DNA from 2 places in the Adlercreutzia sp. DFI.6.23 genome. Region 1 is predicted to be linked to the other one. Evidence: riboswitches for the same ligand, from Rfam matches in the RefSeq annotation. Region 1 holds a riboswitch; the other holds the start of a gene.
The links. A riboswitch is a leader RNA that binds a small molecule or an ion and turns the genes downstream of it on or off. The one in region 1 is predicted to bind cobalamin.

Region 2: linked by a shared signal. The riboswitch ahead of NE591_RS01835 (GLUG motif-containing protein) and the one ahead of NE591_RS07695 (DUF4430 domain-containing protein) in region 1 are both predicted to bind cobalamin.

What each region holds. Positions count from the first base shown of each region.
Region 1 is NZ_JANGBP010000006.1:135,051-138,253, reverse strand. Features, by position in the region: gene NE591_RS07700 (ATP-grasp domain-containing protein) at 1-700, opposite strand, end outside; gene NE591_RS07695 (DUF4430 domain-containing protein) at 788-1,291, opposite strand; adenosylcobalamin-variant (AdoCbl-variant) riboswitch at 1,284-1,441, opposite strand; gene NE591_RS07690 (phosphoribosylaminoimidazolecarboxamide formyltransferase) at 1,593-2,774, opposite strand; gene NE591_RS07685 (IMP cyclohydrolase) at 3,033-3,203, opposite strand, start outside.
Region 2 is NZ_JANGBP010000001.1:408,254-411,456, forward strand. Features, by position in the region: gene NE591_RS01835 (GLUG motif-containing protein) at 1-2,015, opposite strand, end outside; cobalamin riboswitch at 2,255-2,464, opposite strand; gene NE591_RS01840 (helix-turn-helix domain-containing protein) at 2,648-2,917, shown strand; gene NE591_RS01845 (ATP-binding protein) at 2,998-3,203, shown strand, end outside.

The DNA of each region.
Region 1 (3,203 bases):
CCGTGAAGCGGTCATTCCACGCATCCACAATGGTTCCGTCGGTGAGATACATCCTGTCGGAGGTATCCTCGGGCCCGGCGAAATCGTGACGCAGGATGTTCAGGATATGGGGAGCGCCATCCTCGTCGAAGTAGGCGTCCAGGGCGTATTCCGTACCAGCGAGGTAGCCTTCGATAAGGTATTCGCTGCCGCCGACGACGCTTTCCGGATAGCGCTCATGCCAGCCGTCCTCGCGCCGGGCGATGTCGGCCACGGCCGCCGCCCAATCCTCGGGCTCTTCGATGACGTAGACGCCCATGGAACAGAAGCCCACCGCCGGCTTAAGCACCACCGGCAACGGCAGATCGGCGACGTTTACCGCTTCCAATCCCGCACGATCGACGGTCTTATGGAACAGGCCAGGGCTTAGAGGCGCGAGCTTCTCGCGCATGGCCGCCTTGTCCTTGAACAGGCGAATGGCATCGGTGAGCGTGGGGTTGTCCACGTGGTCGAGAATCCAGGCCAGAGCGTTCTCGGAGTTTGTGTAAATGCGCTCCCCCGCCTCCAGGCGCCGGGCGCACTCGTCGGCGTCCACCAGGTTCAACGTGCGGCCGCCCGCCACGAGCTTCTCGGTGAACCCGTTGGCGAGCACGGGATGCGCCGAGGCCTCCATCCAGTCGAGCAGCGGAACGGAGGCGTAGGGTTCATCGAGAATGATCATGGAAAGCTCCTTCGCATAGGGGACTTGCAAAACGGGCCCCTCGCTTGGAGGAGCCCGCCGGATTGCGCGCTTGGCGCGGAGGGGTGGCTAGCCGGCGTAGAACGACCACTGCACGGAGTCGCCGGCGGCCAGCTGGCGCACGTCGCAGGCTTCCATGACCGTCTCGTCGTTCACCGTGTACACCCAGCCGGAGGCCTCGCCTTCAGAGCCGTTGGCGATGCCGTTGATGGAGGTGACGAACTTGCCGTAGTCGCTGTCCTCCACCTGCACATCCCAGCCCGCAGCCTCGGTCGCCTGCAGCACCGTGGCGCCATCGGGCACCGTCACCTCGATGGTCTTGGGCTCGGCGCCGGCGCTTTCCGGCATCGTGATGGAGACGGGAACAACGATGTCCTCCGCCGCCTGGCCGGCCTCGATGGGGCCTTCCTCCTCGGCCACTTGGGCCGCCTGCTCGGCCGCGTTCTCGCCGTTGCCGCCGTTATCGGCCGCCTCCCCGGCGCAGCCCGGCACCACCAGCAAGAAGGTGAAGGCCAGGGCCACCAAGGCCACGAGCCACTGTTTGGGAAGCTCCGTGATATCGAATTTGTTCATAGTTCCTTATCCTTTCTTCCAGGGCCCTGTTGTTCGGCTCGGTGTTCCGACTTCGCCACCGCCGCGCCCTTCGGCGCAACGGCGAACCTTACGGTTACTGGCATAGCGCGGGCTTTCCACCCACATTTCCCGAGACGCGCATTGCCGCATTCTCATCCACGGCGCGCACCGCGCTCCCACGCGCGGCCCGACGGGCCATTGACCTACCCATTATGGCGCAAAACGGCCGCCCTCGAAAGAGCGGCCGCAAAGGGTTCGACAACCGACACTTTAGGCCCCAAGCAAGGCCCCAATCGTCCGATTAGTGATGGAACAGGCGCATGCCGGTGAAGGCCATGGCGATGCCGTACTTGTTGGCCACCTCGATGACGTTGTCGTCGCGGATGGAGCCGCCGGGCTCGGCGATGTAGTCCACGCCGGACTTGCGGGCGCGCTCCACGTTGTCGCCGAAGGGGAAGAAGGCGTCCGACCCCACGGTCACGCCGCTCATCTGCGCGATCCAGGCCTTCTTCTGCTCGCGGGTCAGGGCCTTGGGCTGCTCGGTGAACACGCGCTGCCACTCGCCGTCGCGCAGCACGTCGTCGCACTCGTCGTCGGACAGGTACACGTCGATGGCATTGTCGCGGTCAGGGCGACGAATGTCGGCCTTGAAGGGGAGGTTCAGCACCTCGGACATCTGGCGCAGCCACCACTGATCGGCCTTGTTGCCCGCCAGGCGCGTGCAGTGGATGCGGCTTTGCTGGCCGGCGCCCACACCGATGGCCTGGCCGTCCTTCACATAGCACACGGAATTGGACTGGGTGTACTTCAGCGTGATGAGCGCGACGATCATATCGATCTTTGCCGATTCCGGAATTTCCTTGTTCTCGGTCACCACGTTTTCCAGCAGCGCCTCGTTGATCTCGAAGTTGTTGTGGCCCTGCTCGAAGGTGATGCCGAAGACGTCCTTCAGCTCGGTCTCGGCCGGCACGTAGTCCGGATCGATCTGCACCACGTTGTAGGAGCCCTTGCGCTTGGTCTTCAGAATCTCCAGCGCCTCGTCGGTGTAGCCCGGCGCGATGATGCCGTCGGACACCTCACGCGCCAGATAGCGGGCCACATCGGCATCGCACACATCAGACAGCGCCGCCCAGTCGCCATAAGAGCACAGACGGTCGGCACCGCGGGCGCGGATGTAGGCACAAGCGATGGGAGAAAGCTCGCCCGCGTCTTCCACGAAGTACATGGCGCGGTCGGTCTCGGTGAGGGGATGGCCCACGGCGGCGCCGGCCGGGGACACGTGCTTGAAGGAAGCGGCCGCCGGCAGCCCCGTGGCCTCCTTCAGCTCCTTCACAAGCTGCCAGGAGTTGAAAGCGTCGAGGAAGTTGATGAAGCCGGGCTTGCCGTTCAGCACCTGAATGGGCAGGTCGCTGCCGTCCTTCATGAAGATGCGCGACGGCTTCTGGTTCGGATTGCAGCCGTACTTGAGTTCCAGTTCGTTCATGATTCTCCTATCTATGATGTTTCTGGGTCCTCGGGGGCGAAGCTACGCGGTATTCTGATTCGCTCAGACAGTCCTCGCTTTGTGGAAATGCCCACTGGGCATTTCCAGTCGCTGCGGAACTCGCTCGGTCAGAACACCCCGTATCTTCGCTAAGCTCAGCCGTAGTTGAGAGTGCGCAGTTGCGCTCGCTGCGGAACTCGATTGGTGAGCGGCGCCCCGCATCCCGCCAAGCTCAACCGTAGTTGAAGATGGGCGCGATTAATCCCCGAGGTTCTTGTTGTAGAGGGTCACTTCGCCGCCGACATTGGCGTAGAGGCTCACCTTGTTGTCATCGTTCAGCGCGGCCCACAGCTCATCGGGAGTCGGCAGCGTCACCGGGATGGGCTCGCCGGCGAAGGTAGGCAGCGGATTGCCGTCGCCCTGATAGGT
Region 2 (3,203 bases), on a different contig from region 1:
GAAAGCGTCGCGAGGCCTTCCATGTTCGCGCTGCGGGCGAGGCTGCCCGTGCCCATGGGGCGAAGCACGGAGACTCGGGCGCTGTTGCGCACGTCGGGTACGGTCAATAGCGTGCCGTCGCTGCTTGCAAGCGTAACGGGGTAGTACTTGCCGTCCACGCCGAAATCGGCCGTCGTGGGAAGCTGGATGTCGTTCTCGACAGTGTAGATGCCGCCGGCATCGGGCTGAAGTCGTACGCCGGTGACGCTATCGCGCAGGCCTGCCTTGGCAAAGCCGGCGTCGAGCTTTGCCATAAGCTCGCTTTTGATCTGCTGTGCCCTTGCGCCGTCCAGCGAGTCGACATGCACGGGGAAGGTCTGCTCGACTGCGATCTCGGGTTCACCCATTGCCGTGCGCTGGAAGACGACCTTAGCGGTTAGCGTCACGTCCTTCGGCGTTTCTCCGCACTTCACCTTGCCGACGTACGGGGCGAACAGCGTGTCGGCCGTGCCCTGGTTCTCGCTGGATACGGAGATGACGGATGGGTCGGAGGAAGTCCATGTGATCTGCGCCCAAAGCTTTCCGCTTGCAACCTTGGGAAGTGAAAGGTCGGTGCTTACGTTGGTGGTGTCGCCAAGGTCGACCTGCGAGAGAACGTCTGCCGCCAGCATGGCTTTGACCTTCTGGGCGTTCCAATAGACGATGACGGGAACAGTCTTCTGAACGGTGGCTCCGGCTAAGGAAAGGTCGATAGTGATGCGGTAGGAGCCGAACCATTGCGCGCGGAAGCCGTCGGGGTCTGCGTAGAAGTAGGTGATGTTGCCTTCTTGGTCGATGGCGGAGCAGTTGTCGGTGCCGTTCGTCTTCTCGATGGATTTCAGGGCGACCGTGATATTCGGGTGCTTCGCATGGATCATATCGACGACGTTGGCGTCCTTGCCGAACTCGGGGTAGAGCGTCGAGAGTGATGCGGCTATCTCGTCAAGTGTCTTGTCGGTTGCGGGCGGAACGTCGGGGTTGGGCTCGTCAGGACTGGGGCCGGGCGTGGGATCAGGATCATCGGGATCGACGGGGCCGGGTGCCGTGCCGCCGATGATGACGCTATGAAGGTAGGCGGGGTCGTCCGACTGCACGCAGCTTTCTCTCTCGACTGTGCCCGTGCCCGCGCCTGATATGCGCGTGACATAGCCGCATGTTCTGATGGTGGATGAGCCGTAGAGGAAGTCGACGATGTCGCTTGCGGTGTCTGAGCCCGAAATGGCGCCGGTGCTGTAGCAGCGCTCGATACTTCCGTTGTTCTGCAGCTGGCCGCAGATGCCGCCTGCACGACTGGTTCCAGTCACGGAACCAGTGTTGTAGGAGCTCTCGATAGTGGTGTACTTCGCGTACCCGACGATGCCGCCCGCAACGCCGCCTGACACGGAACCGGTGTTGGAGCAGTTCGAGAACGAGGCGGTCTGCGAGGCACTGTTGCCAGCGTAGCCAACCAGACCGCCTGCGTAGGCTGTGCTTCCTTTGGCGCCTGTCGAGACGCTTCCTGAGAAGCTGCATCCGGTGAGCGAGCCCTGCTGCACTTTGCCTACGATACCGCCGACATAGGCCTTGGTGGAAGACACCGTGCCGCTCACATGAAGGTTCTTGATGGTGGCACCGTTGATACCGCCGAAGAAGCCAACGTTCGTAGTAGTACGATTCACGCTCAAGTTCGTGATGCTATGGCCGCAGCCATCGAACACGCCGCTGAACGCTTCGGTGATATAGCCGCTTGATGGATAGAAGGGCTCCCACTCGCCAACGGAGATGTCAGACGTCATCTTCACGTGGACGCCAGGGTTGCCGTTCATGATGCCGCGTAGCAGCTCCAGGTCTTCCACGGAGCCGACGAGAAAGGGGTCAGCTTCCGTGCCACTGCCCGCAAGATCGTTCTGAGGCTGAATGAGCTCTTGAGCCTCGCTGACGCTTGTGGGCTCATCTTCGGCTTCAACCGATTCGTACGACTTCTCATCGGCGCCAGAGTCATCGAGCGCTCCGTCCACAGGCGAAATGGGCTGCTCTGGAGCGGTAGGAAGGGGAGGTTCCGTAGGCTCATCGGCCTCAGCAGAGCCTGCCACCTCATCTGGTGAAGCTGGTGCTCCAGTTGATTCGGAAAGGTTAGGAGAGGTTTCCGCAACCGTATCTTGTGCGAATACAGAGGTAGGCGTGAACGAGAAACAGAGCAGAAGGGACAAAAATGCGCAAACGAACTTAGAGCCGGACATGATCGGCACCTCTTTCCCAGGGCTATCGTGCGATGGAGAGGTGTTCCGACTTTGCCTCATCAAAGCAGCCACCGTGCCCGGCGAGGACGAAATGGCAATCTGGAGGATTACATCGCCCAAGATGCTGCTTTTCGGCGTTTACGGTTACTGGTATAGCGGAGGATTCTCACCTCCATTCCCACTCAGAGCTGCAGCATGCGCGGCAGCTCCGTACCCCCTGCATGCGGGCGCACTCCATCAATGCCAAAACAACAATCACATTATAGGCTATCGATTAAAGGGTGCGCTAGTATGAATATTATTCCAGGGCTACTCCAACGCAGTAGTCGGAAGTGGCTTGTAAGCCTCGCCCTTGACGTCTTCGAGGTTGGAGACGGCTTCGCACATCAAAGACAACGAAGAGTCGGGCCGTGCGATCGGCGATGCCCGGCTCGAAGGAACGGGGTACAGCTACACGCTCTCTCATCTCCGGCAAGCACAAGATGGTGATCCTGTACTGCCTTATGGAGTACCAGCCGGTTAGGTTCAACGAGCTGAAGCGCTACCTCGGGAAGATCTCAGACAAGACGCTCTCCCAGAACCTCAAGGAGTTGGAAGGGGGTGATTTGGTTCGTCGCAAGGTGTATCCGCAGATCCCTCCCAAGGTCGAGCACTCGCTTCCGAATCAAAATAGACAATAAAAGAATTAAATGTACTTAATTCTATACCAGATAGGTATGATAGAATTAAGCTGAATTAATTCTATCGAAAGGAACCCGGAGTGATTCTGCGAACGCAATATCTCGAGAGGATTCGTCCGTTCTACGACTCTGAGTTGATTAAAGTCATTACCGGGGTGAGGCGTTGCGGCAAATCCGTCTTGCTGAGGCAAATAGCGGACGAAATCCGTGCGGAGCATTTCGATTCTATGGAACCGGACACGCTGGTGTTCGTCGATTTCGACGACTACGCCAACCGCGAACTCAC